4 regions of the Pseudarthrobacter sp. LT1 genome follow, and region 3 is predicted to be linked to each of the others. Evidence: riboswitches for the same ligand, from Rfam matches in the RefSeq annotation. Region 3 holds a riboswitch; each other region holds the start of a gene.
What was found. Region 3 has a riboswitch for thiamine pyrophosphate ahead of thiO (glycine oxidase ThiO). Riboswitches for the same ligand answer to the same signal wherever they lie in the genome.
Positions count from the first base shown of each region.

Region 1: linked by a shared signal. The riboswitch ahead of thiD (bifunctional hydroxymethylpyrimidine kinase/phosphomethylpyrimidine kinase) and the one ahead of thiO (glycine oxidase ThiO) in region 3 are both predicted to bind thiamine pyrophosphate.
Region 2: linked by a shared signal. The riboswitch ahead of VIK36_RS20015 (ECF transporter S component) and the one ahead of thiO (glycine oxidase ThiO) in region 3 are both predicted to bind thiamine pyrophosphate.
Region 4: linked by a shared signal. The riboswitch ahead of thiC (phosphomethylpyrimidine synthase ThiC) and the one ahead of thiO (glycine oxidase ThiO) in region 3 are both predicted to bind thiamine pyrophosphate.

Region 1 covers NZ_CP141830.1:2,670,466-2,673,667, reverse strand. Annotated here, with positions in the region: gene VIK36_RS12575 (Rne/Rng family ribonuclease) at 1-1,062, shown strand, start outside; TPP riboswitch at 1,246-1,343, shown strand; gene thiD (bifunctional hydroxymethylpyrimidine kinase/phosphomethylpyrimidine kinase) at 1,351-2,871, shown strand; gene rplU (50S ribosomal protein L21) at 3,135-3,202, shown strand, end outside.
Region 2 covers NZ_CP141830.1:4,252,733-4,255,934, reverse strand. Annotated here, with positions in the region: gene VIK36_RS20025 (iron-containing redox enzyme family protein) at 1-737, opposite strand, end outside; gene VIK36_RS20020 (heme-degrading domain-containing protein) at 914-1,456, opposite strand; TPP riboswitch at 1,542-1,682, shown strand; gene VIK36_RS20015 (ECF transporter S component) at 1,750-2,373, shown strand; gene VIK36_RS20010 (ABC transporter ATP-binding protein) at 2,373-3,202, shown strand, end outside.
Region 3 covers NZ_CP141830.1:3,158,653-3,161,854, forward strand. Annotated here, with positions in the region: gene VIK36_RS14795 (thiazole synthase) at 1-386, opposite strand, end outside; gene thiS (sulfur carrier protein ThiS) at 391-627, opposite strand; gene thiO (glycine oxidase ThiO) at 624-1,925, opposite strand; TPP riboswitch at 1,918-2,036, opposite strand; gene thiE (thiamine phosphate synthase) at 2,064-2,813, shown strand; gene VIK36_RS14815 (RNB domain-containing ribonuclease) at 2,853-3,202, shown strand, end outside.
Region 4 covers NZ_CP141830.1:2,755,775-2,758,976, forward strand. Annotated here, with positions in the region: gene VIK36_RS12995 (VOC family protein) at 1-269, opposite strand, end outside; gene VIK36_RS13000 (amidohydrolase family protein) at 368-1,450, opposite strand; TPP riboswitch at 1,528-1,635, shown strand; gene thiC (phosphomethylpyrimidine synthase ThiC) at 1,631-3,202, shown strand, end outside.

The sequences.
Region 1 (3,202 bases), 490 kb from region 3:
CGTGACCGGACCAAGCACCAGGTGGCCGAGGTCACCTCACTCGGCCTGGTCCAGATGACCCGGAAGCGCATGGGTACCGGACTGCTGGAAGTATTTGGCGAGCAGTGCGAGGCCTGCGCCGGCCGTGGTGTTGTGACCCACGACGACCCCGTGGAGCACCGCCGCGCCACCATCGTTGCGGCCGAGCACCACGTCCAGCGCACCGACAACCGGCCCGAGACCCGCACGGAAGGGCAGCGGAGCGACAATGCCCAGCCCGGCGTGCGTCCCGAACGCAAGCGGCGGCGCGGACGCGGCGGGCAGCAGCCCGAAGCGGCCCCGGCACCTGCCGTCCATGTGCACACGGTCCAGCCGGACCCGTCGGACGCCGAGCGGCACGCCAAGGCGGAGGCAACCAGGCTTGCCCTGGCGAACATTGCCGCTGCGGCCCATGCTGCCCACCTGCATGACGACGAGGTGGCGGCAGCCCGGCAGGTGCCTTCCGTGGAGCCTGCGCCGGCGCCCGTCGAGGAGAAGCACGACGCCGACGCCCCGGCACGTCCTGCAGCTGTCCTGACGTTCGGCGGCGAGGAAGTCCCGCTTCCGTTCGTGGAGCACGCTGAGGAACAGCATCCCCAACCTGCCCTCACCCTGGACCGGCTCGCGGAAGCGTTCGCCCACCTCGGCCAGCCGGCGTCCCCTGTGGAGAACGCGCCTGCCAAGACCGCCGAAGCCGTGAAGGTGCCGGAAACTGTGGCGCCGGAACGGCAGCACGACGACGGGGGAGCGGAAGCCCGCTCCGCCGCAACGGAAGCTGCAGCCGGGAAGGACTACTCCGACCACACGCTGGAGCAGTCGCGGCAACGCAGGCCGCGGCGCCACCGTGCCGCCAGCCGTGCGCAGGGTGCCGCCAACGAGACCGCCGTCCAGCAGCACGAAAACGTCCAGGCGGCAGGCGCGGGCCATTCGCACGCAGCCAAGGCTCCTGAACACGTGAAGCCCCAGCTGGCGCCGGCGGAACCGGGCAAGGCGCCTGAGGAGCCCATCATCCTCGGCGTGGGTGTGCCTGCCTCGGAGCTCTAGGTACAGGAGTTTCCGGTCAAACGGACGGCCGCGCAGTAAGGAATCCCCGCCCTGCGGACCATTCCCCCGGGAAGTACCGGGGGAATCGTCCGTGTGGCGGGGATTTCTGCTGCCGGGAGGTTGTTTTTCCCTTGGACCGGGCGCTGTCATCCTTTTTCCTGATGCGGCCTACGGGCTAGGGTGGAAACCGACACGGGGTGCCGCGCAGAAGGCCGGCTGAGATCCAGACCCGTTGAACCTGTCCGGCTAGTACCGGCGAAGGGATGTCTCTTGTCTTCGACCCTTTCCGTGCCCCTGCCTGCTGCCTCCGGCGTTCCGACCGCGCTGCCCCTGGGCCGGGACGTCCCGCGGGTCCTCTCGATCGCGGGCTCCGACCCGTCCGGTGGCGCCGGCATCCAGGCCGACCTCAAAAGCATTGCTGCCCACGGCGGATATGGCATGGCTGCCATCACCGCCCTGACGGCACAGAACACCCGTGGCGTGCAGGCTGTCCACGTTCCTCCGGCCGCTTTCCTGGCCGAACAACTGGACGCGGTCAGCGACGATATCTCCATCGACGCGGTCAAGATCGGCATGCTGGGCGACGAGAGCGTCATCCGCACTGTCCGGCAATGGCTGGAGAAGGTCCGCCCCGCCGTCGTGGTCCTCGACCCGGTGATGGTGGCCACCAGTGGTGACCGGCTGCTGAAGGAATCCGCGGAGGCTGCCCTCCGCGAACTGCTGCCGCTGGCGCACCTCATCACTCCCAACCTCCCGGAGCTTGCCATGCTGGTGGGCGGGGAGCCTGCCGGGACCTGGACGGCGGCGCTGGACCAGGGGAGGCGCCTTGCCGATGCCACCGGGGCCACCGTGCTGGTCAAGGGTGGACACCTCGCAGGTGCAGACTGCCCGGACGCGCTGGTCAACACGGCCGGCCTCCTGTCGCAGGAAGTGGTGGAAGTGCACGGCAAACGAATTTCCACCCGCAACAGCCACGGCACCGGCTGCTCCCTGTCCTCCGCGATGGCCACCGTCCAGGCACGCCTTGGCGACTGGGAGGCATCGCTCCTGACGGTCAAGCCATGGCTGGCCGGCGCCCTTGAGAACTCGGAGCAGCTCGAGGTGGGCCAGGGAAACGGCCCCGTGCACCATTTCCACCATGTGCGGCCGGCCCTCGCGGAAGGCGCCTTCGCTGCCCGGCTGTGGACGGAAGCGCAGCAGGACCTGACGGACATCTACGCCCTGGACTTCATCCGCGGCCTGGCCTCCGGAGACCTTGCCGAGAAGGACTTTGCCTACTACCTGGCGCAGGACGCCCTGTACCTGAACGGCTACTCCCGGGTCCTCGCCCGGGCGAGTGCCCTGGCCCCGTCCGAAGCGGAGCAGCTGTTCTGGGCGGGATCCTCGCAGCAGTGCCTGGAAGTGGAGTCGGAGCTGCACCGCTCATGGCTCAGCACCCGCCCTGCCCAGGGCGGACTTGGCCCCGTCACCAAGGCGTATGTTGACCACCTCACCGCAGCGTCGGCGTCGGGCAGTTACGCCGTCCTGGTCGCCGCAGTCCTGCCCTGTTTCTGGCTCTACGCCGAGGTCGGGGAAAAGCTGCACGCCCAGTTCCTTGCCACGGGAGAGCCCGACGGCCACGCCTACGCGGCCTGGCTCCGGACCTACGCCGACGAGGGCTTCGCCGAAGCCACCCGGCGGGCCATCGCCATCGTGGACGCGGCAGGGCGGAAGGCCTCCGACCACGAACGGGCGGCGATGGTGACCGCGTTCAAGCAGTCCTGCCGCCTGGAAGTGGAATTCTTCGACGCGCCGAGGCTGCATTCCTGACCCCTTCGGGCAGCACCGCCGCTATCATGGAGGGGCATGGTTGCGGTGCAGCTTGTCGGGGTGTGGTTACTACCACAGCCGGGCCGCCGGAACCAGCCTCATTTGCGGCCGTAGATGGATTTAGCGTATTCTGGATCTTCGGTGCTTACGCCAACACTTGGGTTATGACCCCACGGCGTTGAGGCACAGCGAGAATCCTGGCTTTTCCGAGTCGGTTCCGCACGCAAATTTTGTAATAAACGTCGAGAGAAGTGAGTTCCCAAGTGGTGTACGCGATTGTCCGCGCAGGCGGCCGCCAAGAGAAGGTTTCCGTTGGAGACTTCGTTACCCT
Region 2 (3,202 bases), 1.1 Mb from region 3:
ATGGCCCCGCGCAGCCGCCGGTTCAGGCCGCACAGCGACATGAGGTTCACGGACGCGAGGGAGACGGCGGGGATGGTATCGATGTAGGCGCCGTACCTGTCGTCCAGGCCCAGCCCGCGCATGGTCCGGGCAAACAGCGCACTGTGCATCCGCTCCGGCCTGCCGCCGCCGTATTCGTCGGCCTGGATTTCCACGAGGGCAGCCTTGGCCCGGCCGGATAGCCGCGGAATGGCCCAGGTGTGCGGATCCGCTTCCTTCAACTGGTACACGGATTTGTGGATCAGGAACTCTTTGAGCTGCTCCAGGCTTGCCTTCCGTGCCACGAAGCGGGAAACGCTCGGGCCGGTGTCCATAGCGGCGAGGCCGAAAAGGACGTCGGCCACGGCATCGCTGGTCATGGCAATCCCGGCGGGCAGTTCGACATTACCGGCGGTTTGGCGTGCGGCGGCGCGAAGGGCGGCTTCAAAGGGTTCTTCGATCAGTCGCCGGACCCTGATCAGGGCCGGTTCCCACTCCCAAGCGTCGCTGACCCCGTCCAGGCCCGAGTAGTGCAGTTCGTACAGGCAAAAGAGTGACAGCTGGATGTCTTCGTCGGCAATGATGTCACCGGTACCCGCCACCTGCGCCGCCACCAGCCGGTACAGCCCGTCCAGCTCCGGAGTGGCAGCATCAGGGGCCTTGGACAGGGCCGCAAAGAGGGCGCTGCTGATGGGACCTCTGGTGTCCGGGATTCTCACGGTGCTCCTTGGTTGCCGCGCCGGTTCGGGGAACGGCCGCCGATGGTGCTCCCATTCCCTGTGGTGGTCGTACCCCGGGGGACAACATAGTAAGCATGATTACTAATAAAAGCTAAGCAGCCCGGGGCCGCTTGGCAAGTACCGGTGCGTGTCCCGCTGCGCCGGGTCAGCCGGCGCTACTCGTCCAGAGCCGAACCCAGGATGTCGCGCAGTGCCTCCACCGCCAGTTCGTGGTCCTGAAGCTGCGGCAAGCCGGACACCGCCACGGAAGCCACCACACCAACGCCCGTGACCTGGATCGGAAACGCGCCCCCGTGTGCCGCATAGCGGGACTGGTCGAACCAGGCGTTGTCCTCGATCCGGCCGCCGCCCAGCCGGCCGCGCAGTCCCACCAGGAGGGAGGGCACCTCGTACCGCAGGGCAGTGCGCTGCTTGGCCCGGATCCAGTGGCCGTTGTCGGGCGTGGCGCCCGGAAGTGCGACATGGAACAGCACCTGGTCACCCTTGGCGATGTCGATGGCGATGGGCAATGACCGCTCCTTGCCCAGTTCAACGAGGAGCAGGCCCAGGTTCAACGAATCATCCAGCGAGAAGCCGGGGAACTGGAGCTCACGGACCTCTGCCTCGATGCGGGCAATCTGCGCCTCCAGTGAGCCCTCCGGCTGGGCGTCGCTGGAATCAGGATCGAACCCGGTTACATCCGGTGGATTGGCGGTCATGGCCCTCAATCTACTCCTGCCAGGTGTAAACTTGACCACGCCCAACTGGGCAAAATAGACAGCGTTACCCAACCACAAGCAACACTAAAAACGACAGGGGAGCGCCGCCGTCGGGCATCCTGGCACAGGCCGGGCACCGCAGGTGGGCGCTGAGAGTGCGGACAGCCGCAGACCCTCGAACCTGATCCGGTTAGTACCGGCGCAAGGGAGTCGAGTTCTCAAAGTGTCGCGGATGCACGGCCACAGGCCTGCACCCGGGTCCACTTTCCCCTCCTGTTTCCCAGGAGGATCACATGAGCACTGCAGCAATCAAGAAGACCACCAGTAAGTCCTGGCGCGTCGTGGACATCGTCGTCGCCGCGCTGGTGGCCATCGCGGGCGGCGTCATCTTCTGGGCATGGGACCAGGGTGCCGCCGCACTGTCCGCCCCCATGAACGCCGCCTACCCGCCCCTGACCGGACTGCTCGCCGGCGGCTGGATGATTCCCGGGGTGCTGGGCATGCTCATCATCCGCAAGCCCGGAGCCGCCCTGTTCTGCGAGACTGTAGCCGCAACCGGCGAACTGCTGATGGGTTCCCAGTACGGCGCCTCGGTCCTCTTCTCGGGTTTCATCCAGGGCCTGGGCGCGGAAATCATTTTCGCGATCTTCGTCTACCGCAAGTTCAACCTGCCCGTATCGCTGCTGGCCGGCGCCGCGGCAGGGTTCTTCTGCGGACTGAATGACTCGTTTGCGCCGTGGGGCTGGAACATTGCCTACTCCGGCGCGGACAAGCTCGCCTACATCGTGCTGACCACCCTTTCCGGGGCCATCCTGGCTGGCGCTTTGTCCTGGCTTGCCACCCGCGGCCTGGCCCGCACCGGCGTGCTGGGCTCCTTCGCGTCCCGCAAGGCTGCCACGGAGCCCGTCTTCTCCTGATGGCATCCTCCCAGGACGCCTCCGGCACGGTCCGGCCTGCCGCCATCGCCGCCCGCGGCTGGGGCTGGCGGCACGCCGGAAGGGCCAAGCCCGCCGTCCACGGCCTTGACCTGGACATCGCCCCCGGGGAGCGGGTGCTCCTGCTGGGGCCTTCCGGCGCCGGGAAGTCCACCCTGCTGCACGCCCTGGCCGGCGTCCTGGGAGACATCAACGACGACGGCGAGGCAGGCGACGCCGACGAGTCCGGTTCGCTGCTGGTGGACGGAGCCCCGCCCCGGGCACGGCGCGGCCGTGCCGGTCTCATGCAGCAGGACCCGGAGACCCAGGTGGTCCTGTCGCGGGTGGGGGACGACGTCGCCTTCGGCGCCGAAAACCTTGCGGTGCCCCGCGACGCCATCTGGCCGCGCGTTCACGAGGCACTTGCCGACGTCGGGCTCGCCCACCTCCCGCTGGACCACCCGACGTCGGCCCTGTCCGGCGGCCAAAAGCAGCGCCTGGCGCTGGCGGGCATCCTGGCGATGCGTCCCGGACTGATCCTGCTGGACGAGCCCACCGCCAACCTGGACCCGGACGGCGTGCTGGAGGTCCGCGACGCCGTGGCCCGCTCCCTGGACAAAACCGGGGCGACGCTGGTGGTGGTGGAGCACCGGGTGTCCGTCTGGAAGGACCTGGTGGACCGGATCGTGGTCCTGCAGCCGGGCTCCGCCGCCGATCCTGCAGTGCTCCTGGACGGGCCGCCGGACCGAGTACTTACGGAGGCGCGGAGCATGCTCGCCGCAGCGGGCGTCTGGGTACCCGGGTACGTGCCGGCCACACGTGCCCGCGCCGC
Region 3 (3,202 bases):
ACGAGCTCCACGGCGTCCGGCAGGAGGGTCTGCTCGTCCGCGATGACCTCCAGTTTCACCCAGTCGGTCTCCAGAGCCTCCCGGGCAAGTTCCGCAGTAAGGACCGCGTCCCTGGCCGTGAAGCAGCCGGCAGTGTTGGGCAGCACGCGGATCCCATGGTCCACCAGCAGCTGGAACAGCGACCCAGTTTCAGCCGTGGAGTACCGCCGCATGGCCACTGTGGTCAGGGCGGTGCCGGAGGCCAGCAGCGCTGCGCCCAGGCCGTCCAGGCTGGGTGCCCCGCCCGTGCCCATGATGAGCCGGGATCCGAGGGCGACGCCGTCAATCACCAGGGCGTCGGCGGCACCCGCGTTTCCGGCGGGGTTGATGGTGTTGGTTTCGGTCATGGCGTCAGCCTCCCTGTACTGCAGTGACAAGTTCAATATCGTCGCCCTCGGCGAGCGCGGTGGCGAACCATTGGCTGCGCGGCACCACCTGGGCATTATGCGCGACGGCGACGCCCAGTTTCCCGCCGTCCGTCGCCTGTCCGTTGGGTGCCAGCGGGCGCCCGGTGACCTGGCTGACGAGCGTGGTGATGGAGGCGCCGTCGGCCACCTCGTGCGTGTTTCCGTTCAGGGTGATGTTCACGCTGTCTCCTTGATGTGGGGTGTGGTGGCGGCTGCCGCCGGCCGGGAGAACCGCTCCGGGCTGAAGGGCGCCCAGCGGGAATCGGATGTACCGTCCAGCAGCGCCGTGCAGATGGCGGCTGCGGCGGGTGTGAGCAGGACGCCGTGCCGGAAGAACCCGGTGGCGATGATGAGTCCCGGGACGTGCCCGTCGGCAGGGTTTCCGGACCCCGGATCCACCCGCACGCGGCCCAGCAGGGGCGCGTTGTCAGGGGTACCGGGGCGGGCCCGGGCGGTGCACTCGAGCAGTTCCAGTTCGGCGACGGCGGGCACCAGCGCCTGCGCGTCCCGCAGCAGCTGGTAGACGCCTCCGGCGCTCACGGCATCGGAGAGCGCGTCCTCGCGCTGGGTTGCCCCGATCACCACGGTTCCGTCCTGCCGGGGGACGATGTAGACGGGGACGCCGTGCACCAGGCCGCGCACCGTGGAGGTCACCAGGGGCTGGAGGTGCTGCGGAACGGCGAGGCGGAGGATGTCCCCGTGGACTGGGCGCAGTGGCAGGTCGAGGCCGTCGGGCAGGCCCCCAAGGTCCCCTGCCTGCAGGCCGTTGGCCACGATGGTTTCCGCCGCCAGGACGGTGCCGCCGCCGGCGAGGCCGGCACCGGTAACCGCTCCGCCCTCCCACAGCAGGCCGGCGGCCCGGTCGGGTACGGCATACCCGTCCACCGCTCCGGCGGCGGCCCGCTCCGGGGACCTAAGTGCAGCGCCCGCGAGGGCCAACCGCAGGGCTGCCACCAGGCGCCGGGGATCCACCTGGTGGTCTGCGGGTGTGTCCAGGGCGCAGGCGATGGCGGGACTGAGCAGCGGTTCGCGTTTGCGGGCTTCGCGCACGGCCAGGGGCTCCACCCCCAGTCCGTTGGCCTGTTGTACCGCGCGGAGGTCCATCAGCGCGCGGCGGTCCGCGGCGTCGGCACCCACGGCGAGTGTCGGCGTCGTCAGGTATCCGCAATCCGCCCCCGTCGCGCCGGCGATCCCCGCCGCGAACCCGGGCCAGCGGGACGATGCCTCAAGCATCAGTTCCAGGAGGTCCTCCTCCTGGTAGTGAAGTTCGCTGACCGGGGCAAGCATGCCCGCGGCGGCCCAGCTGGCACCGTTTCCGGGTGCGTCATCGATCAAGGCAACGGAGCGTCCGGAACGCTGCGCCTCCCAGGCGATGCCATGGCCCACCACTCCCCCGCCGATGACGGCGACGTCGGCCCGGACGGTGGACTGGATGCCGGTATGGGCGGGCCCGGGGACATTGTCAACGGGGTTGCGCATGTGGTTCCTTCCCTACGCCGGCATTAACCGGATCAGGTCAAGCGGTCGGCTCTGACGCCCTCTCAGCCCGGCGCTTTGTGACAGCTGCCGCAGGCTCCCGCAGTACCTGCCCAGTTTAGAGGAACTAGGCTTGCAGGCATGAATGTGTCCGCCTCATCCCTGCCCGCCGGCCCCCACGCTCCAGCCACCGCGGCCCTCACCGCCGAAGTTGCCAACGCCGGCCACAGCGACGCCCTCAAGGCAGCCCGCCTGTACCTCTGCACCGGCGCACGGACGGCGCGCGGCGATTTCGCAGAGTTCATTGACGCCGCGTTTGCCGGCGGCGTGGACATCATCCAGCTGCGCGACAAGACCATCGAGGCCGCAGAGGAACTGGACCTCCTGGCGGTCCTGAAGGAAACAGCGGTACGCCACGGCCGGCTGTGGGCCGTCAACGACCGTGCGGACATCGCCGTGCTGTCCGGGGCACCGGTGTTCCACATTGGCCAGAAGGACCTTCCGCTGCCGGCAGCACGGACGCTGGTCAACGGAAACGCGGCCATTGGACTCTCCAGCCACACCACCGACCAGGTGGACGCCGCCTTGACCGCAACGGTTGGGCCGTCAGGGCTGGACTATTTCTGCGTGGGTCCGGTCTGGGCCACACCCACCAAGCCCGGCAGGGCCGCCGTCGGCCCTGAACTGGTGACATATGCCGCCGAAGCCTCCCGGCAGGCCGGAGATCCCGTGCCGTGGTTTGCCATCGGCGGCATCGACCACGGAAACGTCCGGGAAGTGGTGGAGGCGGGTGCCGGCAGGATCGTGGTGGTCCGCGCCATCACGGAGGCACCCGACCCCGCGGCCGCCGCCGCCTCCCTTCTCGACGCGCTGGACGGCACCGGCTCCTGAGCCTGCTTAATTCCGGGACTTGGGGATACGCTGATTTTTGTGTCACATCATCGGTTGGCCCCCAACGTCCATGACCACAAGAACGCCCTGGAAGAGGCGCTGGGCCTGCTGCGGACGGAACTTGAACTGCCGGGGCCGTACCCCGCCGAAGCAGTGGAAGACGCCCGGGCCGCCATCGCGGCGCTGAAACTGCCGTCATACGACCTGACCGCCGTCGAGTTCGTGACCATCGATCCGGCGTCCTCCACGGACCTGGACCAGGCAGTGTTCATCGAACGGGACGGAAACGGCTACCGGGTCATGTACGCCATCGCCGACGTTCCGGCGTTTGTTGCTCCGGGCGGCCCGCTGGACGCCGAAACCCGGCGCCGCGGACAGACGTTCTACGC
Region 4 (3,202 bases), 400 kb from region 3:
GAAGCCTGGTCCTCGAAAAGCAGCGCAGTGTGGAACAGGCCTGCTTCTCCCCTGCCGGGAAGGTGCAGTCCGGGAGCCGGCGCGAGGTGGACCAACGGCCTGCCCAGGCGGCCAAGGTAGAGCCCGCCGTCCTGCTCGGCCACCACCTCAAGGCCCAGCGCACGCTGGTAGTAGTCGGTCATGACCTTCATGTCGCCCACCTTGAGCATCACGGTGCCCATGGCGAGGTCGGCAGGAAGAAGATCCTGGCTGCTGGCTGATGCGGTCATTGAAGGCTCCTAGCATTGGCGGCCGTCCCATTGGCGGCCTGTCATTTATTAAAATTACTTGAAGCTTCAATTTATTCCAAGTCCCTGCGAGCCGTTTGTCAGCGAATGATCCGCCCGCCCAGCACCACGTGCTCCAGCGCATGAATGGTCTCCGGTACCGCCCGCGGGTCTTCCCGGCATACGACGACGTCGGCGCGGGCCCCTTCCTCCACTCCGTCCGCTCCCAGCCACGTTCGTGCTGCCCAGCAGGCGGAGTCGAGGGCCACGTCCATGGGCAGGCCGGCGCCGTGCAGGGCCAGGATTTCGTCCGTGATCCTGCCGTGCCGGATCACGCTGCCGGCGTCGGTACCGGCAAAGATGCGCACGCCCGCGGCATGGGCTTCCGCCACCCGCTCGAGCCTGCGTTCCCACAGGGCGCGCATGTGCGCGGCATAGCGTGGGAACTTGGGATCCGCCTGCGCAGCAATGTCGGGGAAGGTGGCGATATTGATGAGCGTGGGCACGATCGGTACGCCCTGCTCCACGAACCGGGGCAGGTGGCGGGGCAGGAGCCCGGTGGCGTGCTCGACGCAGTCAATGCCGGCGTCCAGCACCTGGTCCAGGGTGTCTTCGGCGAAGCAGTGCGCCGTCACCCGGGCGCCTTCGTCGTGCGCCGCCTGGACGGCATCGCGTACGACGGCGGCGGGAAACGACGGCGCCAGGTCGCCGGCGCTGCGGTCAATCCAGTCGCCCACCAGCTTGACCCAGCCGTCGCCGTCGCGCGCCTGCTTGCGGACGGCCTCCACGAGGCCGTCCGGTTCAACTTCCTCAGCGAAGCCCCGCAGGTAGCGGCGCGTCCGGGCGATATGGCGCCCGGCACGGATCAACACCGGGAAGTCCCTGCCACCCTGCATCCAGCGGGTATCCGCCGGCGAGCCGGCGTCCCGGACCAGGAGGGTTCCGGCGTTGAGGTCCGCCTGCGCCTGGTCCCTGGCGGCTGCGGGCTCCACAGGGCCTGCGGGGCCCAGGCCGATGTGGCAGTGGGCGTCCACGAAGCCCGGCAGGACCCAGCCGTCGAGTATCCGGCCGGGAGGAGTGTCCGGCTTGTTGAACGTGAGCCTTCCGTCCACCGACCAAAGTCCATGCCGCACCCGGTCCGGTGCGGTCAGGACGGGTCCACGGAAGTGGATGATGTCTGCCATGGCGCTCCTTTCGATGCCCGGTCAGGCTAGCACCGCAATTATGACAAGCCCGGTTCAGGGGCCTGTGGTAGCTTCGTTCCTGACCACACGGGTGCCCTTGCAGGGGCTGAGATCGGGCTGACGCAGCCTGCGACCGTTGAACCTGTCCGGGTAATGCCGGCGAAGGAAGTGAGTATTCCCTTGAGTACGCAAAACACCCAGTTGAACCCTGCCCTGCTGCCGTCCGCCGGGGAGCCCGGCGACGCATCGGAACAGCCCGTGACCCAGTCCCTGAAGTCCCATTCCCTCGCCTACCTTGCGGATGAGGCGTCCGGGATCCGGGTACCTGTGACGGAAATTGCCCTTGAACCGTCACCCAACGGCCAGCCGAACGCACCCTTCCGGACTTACCGGACTGCGGGGCCCGGCAGCGACCCCGTCCGCGGGCTGCAGCCCTTCCGCTCAGGGTGGATCGCGGCGCGCGGGGACACCGAGCCCTACGGCGGCCGGGAGCGCAACCTGCTCGATGACGGCCGGTCGGCCGTACGCCGCGGCGCCGCCTCCGCGGAGTGGAAGGGCGCACAGCCGGTGCCCCGCCGCGCCGTCGACGGCCGGACGGTGACGCAGATGCACTATGCCCGGCAGGGAATCGTCACTCAGGAAATGCGGTTCGTGGCGCTGCGCGAAAACTGCGACGTTGAGCTGGTCCGCAGCGAGGTTGCTGCCGGCAGGGCCATCATCCCGAACAACATCAACCATCCGGAATCCGAGCCGATGATCATTGGCAAGGCTTTCCTGGTGAAGATCAACGCGAACATTGGCAACTCTGCGGTGACGAGCTCCATCGCGGAGGAGGTGGACAAGCTGCAGTGGGCCACCCAGTGGGGTGCCGACACCGTCATGGACCTCTCCACCGGCGACGACATCCACACCACGCGGGAGTGGATCATCCGCAACTCCCCCGTGCCGATCGGGACGGTGCCGATCTACCAGGCGCTGGAAAAGGTCAACGGCGAGGCCAACGCCCTCACCTGGGAGATCTTCCGGGACACGGTGATCGAACAGTGCGAACAGGGTGTGGACTACATGACCATCCACGCTGGCGTGCTGCTCCGCTATGTTCCGCTGACCGCCAACCGCGTCACCGGCATTGTCTCGCGCGGTGGCTCCATCATGGCGGGCTGGTGCCTGGCCCACCACCAGGAGAACTTCCTGTACACGCACTTCGATGAGCTGTGCGAAATCTTCGCCAAATACGACGTCGCCTTCTCGCTGGGTGACGGCCTCCGCCCCGGTTCCACGGCGGACGCCAACGACGCCGCGCAGTTCGCGGAGCTGGACACGCTCGCCGAGCTGACGCAGCGGGCCTGGGAGTATGACGTCCAGGTGATGGTGGAGGGGCCGGGCCACGTTCCCTTCCACCTGGTCCGTGAGAACGTGGAACGGCAGCAGGAGCTGTGCAAGGGTGCGCCCTTCTATACCCTGGGCCCGCTGGTCACCGACATCGCTCCCGGCTACGACCACATCACGTCGGCAATCGGCGCCACCGAGATTGCCCGGTACGGGACAGCCATGCTCTGCTACGTCACACCAAAGGAACATCTGGGGCTGCCCAACAAGGACGACGTCAAGACGGGTGTCATCACCTACAAGATCGCGGCGCACGCGGCGGACCTGGCCAAGGGCCACCCGGGGGCGCACGAACGGGACGATGCCCTGTCCAAGGCACGGTTCGAATTCCGCTGGCGCGACCAGTTCGCCCTGTCCCTGGAT